DNA from 4 places in the Pseudomonas sp. CYM-20-01 genome. Region 2 is predicted to be linked to each of the others. Evidence: predicted binding sites of a transcription regulator. Region 2 holds the regulator's gene; each other region holds the start of a gene.
What was found. The regulator sigma-54, encoded in region 2, starts transcription at its own class of promoters, with help from an activator protein. The targets are predictions, from matches to a motif close to ANTGGCATNNANNTTGCTNT.

Region 1 (3,638 bases), 2.4 Mb from region 2:
CATCGCTGCGCAACAGCAGTAATTCGGACACGGAACGGGCATTCAACGCGTTCGGATACAGCTCCGTGTACGCCTCGAACGACGACAACGCACGGAGCAGGGCGCTCCACTGGTAATAACCGCGTGCCGACAAATCACTGACTTCTTCCGATTCCTCGCCGAACATCTCGTAGCGCGCATCCAGCAAACGCAGGGTGTTGTCGGCGCGCTCGACAAAGGTGCCGAGGCGAATGAACCGATAGGCGTCATTGCGCATGATCGTCCCCGAGGTGGCACCACGAAACAGGTGCGAACGCTGCTTGACCCAGTCACAGAAGTGGCTGATGCCATGTCGCGCCAGGCCGCCGGCGGCGATACTGCGCATTTCCAGCCAGGTGGCGTTGAGGTTTTCCCACATGTCGGCGGTGATGCGTCCGCGTACGGCGTGGGCATTGCCACGGGCGGCGCGCAGGCAGTTGTAGATGCTGGCGGGGTTTTCTTCGTCGAGGGCGAAGAAGTGCAGCATGCGCTCGGCATCCAGCTGTTTATGCCGCTCAAGGTAGCTGTCCAGGGTGCCGCTGCTGAGCAACGACATGGCCAGTTCGTCCAGACCGTCGCTGCGCCCGGCTTGTGGCATCAACGACAGCGAGTAACTGACTTCGAGCATGCGCGCCAGGTTTTCGGCACGCTCCAGGTAACGGGACATCCAGTACAGATCTGCGGCGGTTCTACTCAACATACTCAGCCCTCCACCACCCAGGTGTCCTTGGTTCCGCCGCCTTGCGACGAGTTGACGATCAACGAGCCTTCCTTCAATGCCACGCGGGTGAGGCCACCGGGCACCAGGCGGGTTTCCTTGCCCGACAGCACAAAGGGCCGCAGGTCGATATGCCGTGGGGCGATGCCGTTTTCGACGAAGGTGGGGCAGGTGGACAGGCTCAAGGTCGGTTGGGCGATGTAGGCATGGGGACGCGCCTTGATGCGTTGGCGGAAGTCCTCGATCTCGGCGGCGCTGGAAGCCGGCCCGACCAGCATGCCGTAGCCACCGGAGCCCTGGGTTTCCTTGACCACCAGTTCCGGCAGGTGAGCCAGTACGTGGGACAGTTCATCGGGCTTGCGGCACTGGAAGGTCGGTACGTTTTGTAGCACCGGTTCTTCGTCCAGGTAGAAACGGATCATTTCCGGCACATAGGGGTAGATCGACTTGTCGTCCGCCACGCCGGTGCCGATGGCATTGGCCAGCACTACGTTGCCGGCGCAATAGGCCGCGACCAGGCCGGGCACGCCGAGCATCGACTCGGGGTTGAAGGCCTTGGGGTCGAGGAAGGCGTCGTCGATACGCCGGTAAATCACGTCCACCGGCTTGGGGCCGTCGGTGGTGCGCATGAACACCTTGAGGTCGTGCACGAACAGGTCGGCGCCTTCCACCAGTTCCACGCCCATTTCCCGGGCCAGGAACGCATGTTCGAAGAACGCGCTGTTGAAGCGCCCCGGGGTCAGCACCACCACATTGGGGTTGTCCAGGCGGCTGGAGCTCTTGAGGGTCTTGAGCAGCAGGTTGGGGTAGTGGTCCACCGGCGCGATGCGTTGCTTGGCAAACACCTCGGGGAACAGGCGCATCATCATCTTGCGGTCTTCGAGCATGTAGCTGACGCCGCTGGGGGTGCGCAGGTTGTCTTCGAGCACGTAGTAGGTGCCATCGCCGTCACGCACCAGGTCGACACCGGAGATGTGCGAGTAGATGTCGCGATGCAGGTCCAGGCCGACCATGGCCTTCTGATAGCCCTCGTTACCCAGCACCTGGTCCGCGGGAATGATCCCGGCCTTGATGATGCGCTGGTCGTGGTAGATGTCGGCGAGGAACATGTTCAGCGCATTGACGCGCTGGATGCAGCCGCGTTCGATCACGCTCCATTCACTGGCAGGGATGCTGCGCGGGATGATGTCGAAGGGGATCAGGCGCTCGGTGTCTTGTTCGTCGCCGTAGAGGGTGAAGGTGATCCCGGCGCGGTGAAACAGCAAATCGGCTTCGCGGCGACGCTGGGCCAGCAGTTCCGGCGGCGTATTCGCCAGCCAGCGGGAGAAGTCCTGATAATGCGCACGGCAGGCGCCGTTTGCGTCATTCATTTCATCGAAGAAAGATCGAGCCATTCCAGTACCTTGTCAGTGCCGAGGGACGCTTGGGTGGCACTGCCGTTTCAAAAAACGCATTTTTTATGAGCCCGTGGCTAAGGGTGCCACTGGGCCTGGTCCTTACTTTCTTGTGGGGTCGGCTCTGGGTCGGGGGGTAACGAATGCTCCTGTATCCGGGCAGATGAATGGATAAAGCAATGCCTGTGCCGAAACCGCGAATCTTGTGGTGAGCGGGCTTGTTGTGGTGAGCGGGCTTGCCCCGCGTTGGAGTGCGCAGCGCTCCCGCTCTTTCTGGGGCCGCTGCGCAGCCCAACGCCGGGCAAGCCCGCTCGCCACAGAAGCCTGTTCACCACAGAAGGCCATCACCCCAACAAGCCCGCTCACCACAAGAGGGCAGCGGCTTGAAGGTGCCCCGACTTGGTGCATGAACAAACTTGAACTTCACTCGCCACCGACTCTTCTAACAGGACTCGAACCTGCTGGGAGCACCGTCGTGCCCAGAATCATCTCTCCCCATACGCCGGAAGCGGCCCTGACCGACCACAGCGAACACAACGCGAAGATCTTCGGTTCGCCCAAGGACCGGTTGGACTTCTACCGGCGCGAAATCCAGTACGAAACCACCATCCTGGCCAACCGCACCGACGCCTACCTCACCGCGCAGTCATTCCTGGTGATCGCCTTCGTCTCCGGCATGGGTAACCTCAACCCTGAGTGGGGCAAGCTGTTCACCCTGGTGGTGCCGGTGTTCCTGGTGATGCTCGGCGTGCTCAGCTCGTTGAATGCCTGGCCGGGGATCCGTGCGGCCTACGAGATCATCGACCATTGGCACTACAAACAGAGTGAACTGCTGCGCAGCGAGCCGGTGATGGGCCTGGCCTACGATGAGTCACCGTTGTTTTCCGAGATGGAGTCGTCCCACAAGGGCTATCGCAAGTCGCTGCTATTCTCAATGCGAGCGCCCTGGCTGTTCATGGTGTTCTGGCTGTTGCTGGGGGCGTACGCGTTCTATATTCAGGTGGATAACCCTGGCTCATAACCGAGGAGAGCGTCATGGCAAACGACTGCGAGGAAGAAGAACCGAATGACCCGGGCAACGAAGACCCGGGTTCCTTGATGGACGATGCAACCGTGCCGTTGATTGACCAGGAGGGTGACGCTACCGAGCCGCCGGATTGAAGCCTATTCGATCAACTGTTTGCCGATGGTTTTCATCCGGATCATGTCCATCAACTGCCGCAGCCCTGGCTGCGACTGCCGTCGGCTCGGGTAGTACATGCACAACGGCTCGCCCAGGCAGGCCCAGTCGGGCATGACCTCCACCAGACGGCCGTCCTTGAGCTCCTGTTCCACGCGGTTGGACAGGCAGTAGGCGATGCCCACCCCTTGCAGCGCCGCATTCACAATAGTCTCGGTATCAGCCGCGCTGAAGTGGCCCGGCACGTCGATGCGTTGCTGGCGGGTGCCGTTGCCCAGTTCCCACTTGTAGGTGGTCTTGTCGCCCAGGTACATGCGGATGCAGGCGT
Region 2 (3,638 bases):
GTGCGCGACGTCAGCCTGTCGATCGACAGCGGCCAGATCGTCGGCTTGCTCGGCCCCAACGGCGCCGGCAAGACCACTTGCTTCTACATGATCGTCGGTCTGGTCCAGGCGGATCAGGGCCGTGTCCTGATCGATGACCTGGACGTGAGTCACCAGCCAATGCACGGCCGCGCACGGGCCGGTATCGGCTATCTCCCGCAGGAAGCGTCGATCTTCCGCAAACTGTCGGTGTCGGACAACATCATGGCGATCCTCGAGACCCGCAAGGAACTCGACCGTGACGGCCGTCGCAAGGAGCTGGAAAGCCTGTTGCAGGAGTTCCATATCAACCATATCCGCGACAACCTCGGCATGAGCCTGTCCGGTGGTGAGCGTCGTCGCGTGGAAATCGCCCGCGCACTGGCCACTGCCCCCAAGTTCATCCTGCTGGACGAGCCGTTTGCCGGCGTCGACCCGATTTCGGTCGGCGACATCAAGCAGATCATCCATCACCTCAAGGCCAAGGGCATTGGCGTGCTCATCACCGACCACAACGTCCGTGAGACGCTCGATATCTGCGAAACCGCCTATATCGTCAATGACGGCCAACTGATTGCCGAAGGTGATTCCGCTACCATCCTGGCCAATGAACTGGTCAAGGAAGTGTACCTGGGTCACGAGTTCCGCCTGTAAACACCGTGGTGTCACGGCGTTCGCCAAGGTGCGCGGGAGTCAATGAAAACCTCCGGATTTTTATTGTTACCGCGCTCTAGGCAAAGCACCCGACATCAGGCATATAATTTGCTTATGTTTGGCGCTCACGCGCCCTGTCGTGGATGGCGCATTGCGCCGGCGAATAAGGTGTTAAGCCCCTGCCATGAAACCATCGCTAGTCCTGAGAATGGGCCAGCAGCTGACGATGACACCGCAGCTGCAACAGGCCATCCGCCTGCTCCAATTGTCGACCCTGGACCTGCAACAGGAAATCCAGGAGGCCCTGGAGTCCAATCCGATGCTCGAACGCCAGGAAGAAGGCGACGACTTCGATAATGCAGACCCGCTGGCCGATAACATCGAGCAAAAACCCAATTCCGACGTGCAGGAACCCTCCTACCAGGAAACCGCCCCCACGGTGGACAACCTTGAGGAAGGCGAATGGAACGAACGCATTCCCAACGAGCTTCCGGTCGACACCGCCTGGGAAGATGTCTACCAGACCAGCGCCAGCAGCCTGCCCAGCAATGACGATGACGAGTGGGACTTCACCACCCGCACCTCCGCCGGCGAGAGCCTGCAGAGCCATCTGCTGTGGCAACTGAACCTGGCACCGATGTCGGATACCGATCGCCTGATCGCCGTAACCCTGATCGACTGCATCAACAATCAGGGTTATCTAGACGAGACGCTTGAAGAAATTCTTGAAGCCTTCGACCCCGAACTGGATATCGAACTGGACGAGATCGAAGCCGTCCTGCACCGCATCCAGCAGTTCGAGCCATCCGGTATCGGCGCGCGCACCCTCAGCGAATGCCTGCTGCTGCAACTGCGCCAGTTGCCGGCCAAGACCCCATGGCTCGCCGAGGCCCAGCGCCTGGTCACCGACTACATCGACCTGCTGGGCAGCCGCGACTACAGCCAGTTGATGCGCCGCATGAAGCTCAAGGAAGACGACCTGCGCCAGGTCATCGAGCTGGTACAGAGCCTTAACCCGCGCCCCGGCTCGCAAATCGAGTCCAGCGAAGCCGAATACGTCGTCCCCGACGTGATCGTGCGCAAGGACAACGAGCGGTGGCTGGTGGAGCTGAACCAGGAGTCGGTGCCACGCCTGCGGGTCAACCCGCAATACGCCGGTTTCGTCCGCCGCGCCGACACCAGCGCCGATAACACCTTCATGCGCAACCAGTTGCAGGAAGCCCGCTGGTTCATCAAGAGCCTGCAAAGCCGCAACGAAACCCTGATGAAAGTCGCCACCCAGATCGTCGAGCACCAGCGCGGCTTCCTGGAATACGGCGACGAGGCGATGAAGCCGCTGGTACTGCATGACATCGCCGAAGCGGTGGGCATGCATGAGTCGACCATTTCACGCGTGACCACGCAGAAATTCATGCATACCCCACGGGGTATTTATGAACTGAAATACTTTTTCTCCAGCCACGTCAGCACCTCCGAAGGCGGCGAATGCTCGTCAACGGCGATCCGCGCGATCATCAAAAAACTGGTTGCGGCGGAAAATCAGAAAAAGCCATTGAGTGACAGTAAGATCGCTGGTTTACTGGAGGCACAAGGCATTCAGGTCGCCCGTCGAACCGTCGCCAAGTACCGCGAGTCCCTTGGGATCGCGCCTTCCAGCGAGCGTAAGCGTTTGATGTGACGGGCGGGCCACAGCGTTCCAGTGGCAGGCGCCTTTGCCTGCCGCTTTATGCACTGGCAACGAAGGAGAAGCTGTATGCAAGTCAACATCAGTGGACACCAACTGGAAGTGACCAAGCCCCTGCGTGAGTACACCGAAAGCAAGTTGAACAAGCTTGCAGGGCATTTTGACAAGATCACCAACGTGCAGGTCATCATGGAGGTCGATAAGCTCAAGCAGAAAATCGAGGCCACCCTGCACGTACCGAATGCCAAGCTCGTCGCCAATGCGGAACATGAAGACATGTACGCGGCGATCGACTCGCTCTACGACAAGCTGGACCGCCAACTCATAAAGCATAAGGAAAAGAATCTGCACCTGATGCAAGGTACAGGTCGTTAACTCTCCCCCCATGATCCGACTTGAAACCATCCTGACCCCCGGCCGTTCCCTCGTGAACGTGCCGGGTGGCAGCAAGAAGAAAGCCCTCGAACAAATTGCCAACCTGATCGCACGCGAAGTGCCGGATCTGGAGATGCAAGATGTCTTCGATGCGCTGATTGCCCGTGAAAAACTCGGTTCCACCGGTTTTGGCAACGGCATCGCCATTCCTCACTGCCGCCTCAAAGGCTGCGAAACACCTGTCAGCGCCCTGCTGCACCTGGAAGCCCCCATCGATTTCGACGCCATCGACGGCGCCCCGGTTGATCTGCTGTTCGTTCTGCTGGTCCCGCAAGCCGCCACCGATGCGCACCTGGAACTGCTCCGGCAGATCGCCAGCATGCTCGACCGCAAGGAAGTACGCGACAAACTGCGCAGCGCCAGCAGCAATGAGGCGTTGTACCAGGTTGTCCTGGATGAACAGAACGGGCAGTAACCATGCGCTTGATCATCGTCAGCGGCCGCTCCGGCTCGGGTAAAAGCACCGCCCTCAACGTTCTTGAGGACAACGGTTTCTATTGCATCGACAACCTGCCCGCCGGCCTGCTGCCGGAGTTGGCTGAACGCGCCTTGATCCATACCGAACTGGCCCAACCGCTGGTCGCCGTTTCGATTGATGCCCGTAACCTGCCCAGCCATCTTGAGCGATTCCCGCAATTGCTCGAGGAAGTGCGGGGCAAGCACATTCATTGCGACGTGCTGTACCTGGACGCCGACGAAGAAACCCTGCTCAAACGCTTCTCCGAGACCCGCCGGCGTCACCCCCTAAGCAGCCCCCATCGCTCTCTGGCCGAAGCCATCGAAGACGAAACCAAGCTGCTGGGGCCGATCATTGACCTCGCCGACCTCAAGATAAACACCACCAGCC
Region 3 (3,638 bases), 1.2 Mb from region 2:
GTGGCCAGTGACTCAGCGGCGCAAGGCTGACGACCGACTGGATCGCCGCCACTTCCAGGGCTTCCTGCTCGCTCAACGGCGGCAACAAACCCGGCAGGCGACTGGCGAGCAAGGTCTTGCCGGTGCCGGGCGGGCCGCTGAACAGCAGGTTATGCGCGCCCGCCGCTGCAATCAGCAATGCGCGCTTGGCGGCGAGCTGGCCCTGTACTTCGCTCAGGTCCGGGTATGGCTTGTTCAGGTACAGCAAGCCGTCGGATTTGTAGGGTTCTATAGGCTGATGCCCATTCAGGTGCGCCACCACCTGCAGCAAATGATCCACCGCGATCACCTTCAACCCCGAGGCCAGGCACGCTTCCTCGGCATTCGCCCGAGGCACTATCACGGTGCGCCCGGCCTTGCGTGCCGCCAATGCCGCAGGCAACACGCCTTTCACTGCGCGCACCTCGCCGGACAGCGCCAATTCTCCCAGACATTCCACGTCGTCGAGCAGCAAGGCTGGCACCTGCACGCTGGCCGCCAGGATGCCCAACGCAATCGCCAAGTCAAAGCGCCCGCCGTCCTTGGGCAGGTCGGCGGGCGCCAGGTTGAGGGTGATGCGTCGGGCGGGGTATTGCAGGGCGGAGTTGAGAATGGCGCTACGCACCCGGTCCTTGCTTTCCTTGACGGCTGTTTCCGGCAAGCCGACGAGTGTCAGGGACGGCAAACCATTGGCCATGTGCACTTCGACGGTGACGGCAGGCGCTTCGACGCCGATCTGGGCGCGGCTGTGGACGATGGCGAGGGACATGCTCGTTCCTTGAAAAGAGGGCCGCTTCCTGCGGGTTTTTCAAGGGTAGACGAGGTGGGGAAATGCGAGGCGAGGGAGGTTTTACAGAACGTATCCAGAGTCGTTCGCAGCGCTTTATGTGGGAGCAGGCAAGCCAGCTCCCACACTGACCGCGTTTATTCAGCAGAGGGCGGCGTCAACCTAGCTTCCAACTCCGCTACCTTCGCCTCCAGGCTCTCCAACCGCGCCCGCGTGCGGGCCAGCACCACCATCTGGCTATCAAACTCTTCCCGGCTCACCAGGTCGAGCTTGCTGAAGCCGCTTTGCAGCAGCGCCTTGAACTGGCTTTCGATTTCATTGCGGGGCAGCGGGGTGTCGCCGCTGAACAGGCGAGAGGCGTGGCCGCTCAGGGCGTCGAGGAGGTCTTTGGGCGCGAGCATGGGAAATATTCCGGAAAACTGTTGGCCGGCAGTGTATCACGCAGCGTCTATAGTCTTTTCCGTGGCGGCGAGCGCACGCTTTTCGCGCAGCGGGCCGGGCGGTGGCGCACTGTTTTTGTGCGCATTGACGCCATCAAAAAGCCCCGCAGTTGGGAGAAAGTGGGCAAAGGACTGATTTCAGTGATTTTTACGGAGCTGGCAAGGTTTCTGCTTAGACGATCATGACCCATGCACTGATGCAGTCGCTGTGACGAATGCAGTGCGCCGACGGATCAGGGGTACAGGTTTCGTCACCAGTGGTTCGCTGGCGTCGCAACGGCAAATGCCGAGGCGACGACGCGTTACAAAGCCAGGCACTGCGCTTAGACTTGAGACGGGTTTGTTTTCCTGGGGCAAGTCCACCAATTCGGGAGAGAGTTTTCATGAAGCTAGTCACTGCCATCATCAAGCCGTTCAAGTTGGACGATGTACGCGAGTCGTTGTCCGAGATCGGCGTGCAGGGCATTACCGTTACTGAGGTCAAAGGCTTCGGTCGGCAGAAGGGTCACACCGAGCTGTATCGCGGCGCGGAATACGTAGTCGATTTCCTGCCGAAGGTGAAGATTGATGTCGCCATTGACGACAAGGATCTTGACCGGGTTATCGAGGCGATAACCAAGGCTGCCAACACCGGCAAGATTGGTGACGGCAAGATCTTCGTGGTCAATCTGGAACAGGCTATTCGCATCCGTACCGGCGAAACCGATACCGACGCAATCTAAGCCGCCAAACCCCAACGCCCCAGGAGAAAACAATATGACTCTGCGTAAATTCGCAGGGCTCGGAGCCCTGTTGTCCATCGTAATGCCAAGCCTGGCCATGGCGGCAGACGAAGTGGCGGCTCCAGTCCTCAATTCCGGCGACACGGCGTGGATGCTCACATCCACCGCGCTGGTGCTGTTCATGACCATTCCAGGCCTGGCGCTGTTCTACGGCGGCATGGTGCGCTCCAAAAACATTCTTTCCGTGATGATGCAGTGCTTCGCCATCACCGGCCTGATCACCATCCTGTGGTTCGTGTACGGCTACAGCATGGCGTTCGACACCACCGGGATGGAAGCGGGCGTCGTCAACTTCAACTCGTTCGTGGGCGGTTTGTCCAAGTTGTTCCTCGCGGGTGTGACCCCGGCGAGCATCACCGGCCCTGCGGCGCTGTTCCCTGAGGCGGTGTTCGTCACCTTCCAGATGACCTTCGCCATCATCACCCCGGCGCTGATCGTCGGTGCGTTCGCCGAGCGTATGAAGTTCTCCGCGATGCTGATCTTCATGGGCGTCTGGTTCACCCTGGTGTATGCGCCGATTGCCCACATGGTGTGGGGCGGTCCGGGTTCGTTGCTGGGTGACTGGGGAGTGCTCGACTTCGCTGGCGGCACCGTGGTGCACATCAACGCCGGTGTGGCTGGCCTGGTGGCGTGCATCGTGCTCGGCAAGCGTAAAGGCTTCCCGACCACCCCGATGGCACCGCACAATCTCGGTTACACCCTGATCGGCGCGGCGATGCTGTGGATCGGCTGGTTCGGCTTCAACGCCGGCTCTGCCGCTGCGGCCAACGGCACTGCCGGCATGGCGATGCTGGTCACCCAGATCGCTACCGCTGCTGCGGCGCTGGGCTGGATGTTCGCCGAGTGGATCACTCACGGTAAGCCAAGCGCACTGGGCATCGCCTCGGGTGTGGTGGCGGGCCTGGTGGCAATCACTCCGGCTGCTGGCACCGTAGGCCCAATGGGCGCCCTGGTGATCGGCCTGGTCGCCGGTGTGATCTGCTTCTTCTGCGCCACCAGCCTCAAGCGCAAGCTGGGCTACGACGACTCCCTGGACGCATTCGGTGTGCACGGTATCGGCGGTATCGTCGGTGCGATCCTCACCGGTGTGTTCGCAGCCCCAGCACTGGGCGGCTTCGGCACAGTGACTGACGTGGCTGCACAGGTCTGGATCCAGGCCAAAGGCGTCGGCTTCACGGTGATCTACACCGCTATCGTGACGTTCATCATCCTCAAGGTGCTGGACATGGTCATGGGCCTGCGGGTGACCGAAGAGGAAGAGGCGGTCGGCCTCGACCTGGCGCAACACAACGAACGCGGCTACAACTTGTAAATACGCGAAAAAAAGATGCCCGGCTTGCCGGGCATTTTTTTGCCTGGTGTTTGTCAGTCGTAACACGCTGTAGCGGTTTTTAAGCGATGTTTGTGATGGGATGCACACGGCACTTTTCCGCATGCCAATGTCTTACAGGCATGTAGGCGTATTCGGCACTTTGTTTTTTCCCTGAGCGCGCTAGAATGCGCGCCGATGGGCGGAGAACTGTATGTGGCAACAGACCCTGATTACCCTGCGGGCCAAGCCCCGGGGCTTTCACCTGGTAACCGATGAGTTGCTGGCCGGCTTGCCTGAAT
Region 4 (3,638 bases), 2.5 Mb from region 2:
CCCGTTCGTGATCATTACCGAGTACAACACCAAGACCCAGGGTTTCCTGGTGCGTTCGGTGGAGCGCATCGTCAACATGAACTGGGAAGAGATCCATCCGCCGCCCAAGGGCACGGGGCGCGATCATTACCTCACGGCGGTGACGCGGGTCGACAACCAGTTGGTGGAAATCATCGACGTCGAGAAAATCCTCGCCGAAGTGGCGCCTACCTCCGAGTCGATCTCGGTGGGTGTGGTGGACGCCGAAACCGCGCACAAGGCAGTCTCACTGCGCGTGCTCACGGTGGACGACTCGTCCGTGGCGCGCAAGCAGGTGACCCGTTGCCTGCAAACCGTCGGCGTTGAAGTGGTCGCCCTCAATGATGGGCGCCAGGCGCTGGACTACCTGCGCAAGCTGGTGGATGACGGCAAGAAGCCGGAAGAAGAATTCTTGATGATGATTTCCGACATCGAGATGCCGGAAATGGACGGCTATACCCTCACGGCCGAGATCCGCAACGATCCACGCATGCAAAAATTGCATATCATCCTGCATACTTCGTTGTCGGGTGTATTCAACCAGGCGATGGTCAAGAAGGTCGGTGCCGATGACTTTTTGGCCAAATTCCGTCCTGATGACCTGGCATCCCGGGTTGTCGACCGGATCAAGGCAGCAGATCACAGCTAAGGTGTTTCCCTTGGCGGTCATACGATTTTAGAGGCGGTATCAGTGTCTACAGGTAATTTGGATTTTGAACAGTTCCGGGTCTTCCTGGAAAAAGCCTGTGGCATATTGCTCGGTGAAAACAAGCAGTACCTGGTATCCAGCCGTCTCAACAAACTGATGGAGCAGCAGGGCATCAAGTCGTTGGGTGAGTTGGTGCAGCGCATCCAGGGCCAGCCGCGCAGCGGGCTCAAGGAAATGGTGGTCGATGCCATGACCACCAACGAAACCCTGTGGTTTCGCGACACCTACCCGTTTGAAGTGCTCAAGAGCAAAGTGCTGCCGGAGGCCATCAAGGCCAGTCCGGGCCAGCGCCTGCGCATCTGGTCGGCGGCCTGCTCCTCGGGGCAGGAACCGTACTCGATTTCGATGTCCATCGATGAGTTCGAGCGGACCAACATGGGCCAGTTGAAGGCGGGGGCGCAAATTGTGGCCACCGATCTGTCCGGCACCATGCTCACCAACTGCAAGACCGGTGAGTACGACAGCCTGGCCCTGGGGCGTGGTCTGTCCCAGGAGCGCCTGCAGCGTTACTTCGACCCGAAAGGGGCAGGACGCTGGGCGGTCAAGGCGCCGATCAAGAGCCGCGTGGAATTCCGCTCCTTCAACCTGCTCGACAGCTACGCCAGCCTGGGCAAGTTCGACATGGTGTTCTGCCGCAACGTGCTGATCTACTTCTCGGCCGAAGTGAAGAAAGACATCCTGTTGCGCATCCACGGCACGCTCAAGCGCGGTGGTTATCTGTTCCTTGGCGCTTCTGAGGCGCTGAACGGTCTGCCGGACCATTTCCAGATGGTGCAGTGCAGCCCGGGGATCATCTACCAGGCTAAATAAGGCTGTGCGGTAAAAAAATGTGGGAGGGGGCTTGCCCCCGATACCGGTGTGTCAGTGATCGATGTATCAACTGAACCACTGCCATCGGGAGCAAGCCCCCTCCCACATTTGGTTTGCGGCAAACCGCAATAAAGCGGCAACCCTCATTGCCGCTTTACTGGCGCGACGCGGAAACCGCTTGCCGCTTTTCCGGCATTGCCGCCGGCAACCCCTTACCAAAACCCTTGATATACGGGCTTGCGCCAGATTGGCATGCACCTTGCTATAACCCTGTTAACGAAAAGCAGGTCAGCCCTTGAAGGTTTCCGCCATGAGCATCAGCTTCGATAAAGCGCTCGGTATCCACGAACAAGCCCTGGGCTTCCGCGCCCAGCGTGCCGAAGTCCTGGCCAACAACATTGCCAACGCCGACACCCCGAACTACAAGGCTCGGGACCTGGACTTCTCCGCCGTGCTCGCCGCACAGCAGGACAAGACCAAGAACGGCACCTTCGCCTTGAACATGACCAACAGCCGTCATATCGAAGCGCAAGGCCTGAGCAATGGTGACGAGTCGTTGCTGTATCGCACGCCGATGCAACCGTCGATCGACCAGAACACCGTCGACGCCCAACTGGAGCAATCGGCCTACGCCGAGAACTCGGTGAACTTCCAGGCCAGCTTTACCCTGCTCAACAGCAAATTCAAAGGGCTGATGTCAGCCCTGCGTGGAGAGTAAGCCATGTCCCTGTCCAGTGTTTTCAATATTGCCGGCAGTGGCATGAGCGCGCAGACCACGCGCTTGAACACCGTCGCCAGTAACATCGCCAACGCCGAGACCGTGTCTTCGAGCATTGACCAGACCTACCGTGCCCGTCACCCGGTGTTCGCCACCATGTTCCAGGCAGGCCAGAACGGCGGCAGCGATTCGCTGTTCCAGGACCAGGGGGCCGCCGGCTCCGGCGTGCAGGTACTCGGTGTGGTCGAAGACCAGAGCAACCTTGAAGCGCGCTACGAACCCAACCATCCCGCTGCGAACGAAAAGGGTTATGTCTACTACCCCAACGTCAATGTGGTCGAGGAAATGGCTGACATGATTTCCGCCAGCCGCTCGTTCCAGACCAACGCGGAAATGATGAACACCGCCAAAACCATGATGCAGAAGGTCCTGACCCTGGGTCAGTGATAAGGGGCGCCAAACAATGGCCATCGTTGATACGTCAAACAACACGCCGGTCCAGGACCTGTTCAACTCCAAGGTCAAGAACGCCCAGGACAACAGCAGCGTCAGCGACGCCGCCAATAAGGCGACGGGCAAGCAGGCGTTGGGCAAGGATGCGTTCCTGCAACTGCTGGTGACCCAGCTGAAAAACCAGAACCCGCTGTCGCCGCAAGACAACGGCGCGTTCGTGGCGCAACTGGCGCAGTTCAGCAGCCTGGAAGGCATCAACACCCTGAACGACTCGGTGAATGCGATCTCCACCAACTTCAGTTCGTCGCAGGCGTTGCAGGCCTCGTCGCTGGTCGGGCGCTCGATCATCATCCAGACCGACAAGGCCATGGTTGATACGAGCAAGAGCATGACCGGTTCGGTGGCGGTGACCTCGGCGGTGGGCAACGTCTCCGTCAAGATCACCGACAAAGACGGCAACGTGGTGCGCACCATCGACATGGGGGCCCAGAGCGCCGGCACCCAGAACTTCATCTGGGATGGCAAGAACGACAAGGGCGAGGTTGCCCCGGCGGGTACCTACACCTTCAACGCCACCACCAAGAACGACAAGGGCGACTCCGTTGCCCTGGCCACTTCGCTGCCCGCGACGGTAACGAGCGTGACCCTGAGCAAGACCGGCGGCGAAATGCTGCTGAACCTGGCTGGCGGCATGGGCAGCGTCAAGCTGTCGCAAATTCAGACTATCGGTACATAGAGCCGGCTAAATACGGCAGAGGGAGAGAAACATGTCTTTTAACATCGGCCTTAGCGGCCTCTATGCGGCCAACAAACAACTGGACGTGACCGGCAACAACATCGCCAACGTCGCGACCACTGGCTTCAAGTCGTCCCGTGCGGAATTCGCCGACATCTACGCCGCGTCCAAGCTGGGCACCGGCCAGAACAGCA

Region 1: M2497_RS16265 (circularly permuted type 2 ATP-grasp protein) is a predicted target of sigma-54. The motif match lies at 2,304-2,323, and genes of this name have one in related genera.
Region 3: glnK (P-II family nitrogen regulator) is a predicted target of sigma-54. The motif match lies at 1,401-1,420, and genes of this name have one in related genera.
Region 4: flgB (flagellar basal body rod protein FlgB) is a predicted target of sigma-54. The motif match lies at 1,784-1,803, and genes of this name have one in related genera.

What each region holds. Positions count from the first base shown of each region.
Region 1 is NZ_AP025169.1:3,639,219-3,642,856, reverse strand. It holds gene M2497_RS16270 (alpha-E domain-containing protein) at 1-718, opposite strand, end outside; gene M2497_RS16265 (circularly permuted type 2 ATP-grasp protein) at 721-2,130, opposite strand; gene M2497_RS16260 (hypothetical protein) at 2,606-3,151, shown strand; gene M2497_RS30695 (hypothetical protein) at 3,166-3,291, shown strand; gene M2497_RS16255 (LysR family transcriptional regulator) at 3,295-3,638, opposite strand, start outside.
Region 2 is NZ_AP025169.1:1,224,133-1,227,770, reverse strand. It holds gene lptB (LPS export ABC transporter ATP-binding protein) at 1-672, shown strand, start outside; gene M2497_RS05385 (RNA polymerase factor sigma-54) at 857-2,350, shown strand; gene raiA (ribosome-associated translation inhibitor RaiA) at 2,426-2,731, shown strand; gene ptsN (PTS IIA-like nitrogen regulatory protein PtsN) at 2,742-3,206, shown strand; gene rapZ (RNase adapter RapZ) at 3,209-3,638, shown strand, end outside.
Region 3 is NZ_AP025169.1:6,674,914-6,678,551, reverse strand. It holds gene M2497_RS30610 (YifB family Mg chelatase-like AAA ATPase) at 1-787, opposite strand, end outside; gene M2497_RS30605 (accessory factor UbiK family protein) at 943-1,206, opposite strand; gene glnK (P-II family nitrogen regulator) at 1,629-1,967, shown strand; gene M2497_RS30595 (ammonium transporter) at 2,002-3,339, shown strand; gene M2497_RS30590 (secondary thiamine-phosphate synthase enzyme YjbQ) at 3,551-3,638, shown strand, end outside.
Region 4 is NZ_AP025169.1:5,409,240-5,412,877, reverse strand. It holds gene M2497_RS24485 (chemotaxis protein CheV) at 1-667, shown strand, start outside; gene cheR (protein-glutamate O-methyltransferase CheR) at 710-1,537, shown strand; gene flgB (flagellar basal body rod protein FlgB) at 1,848-2,255, shown strand; gene flgC (flagellar basal body rod protein FlgC) at 2,259-2,702, shown strand; gene flgD (flagellar hook assembly protein FlgD) at 2,719-3,444, shown strand; gene flgE (flagellar hook protein FlgE) at 3,476-3,638, shown strand, end outside.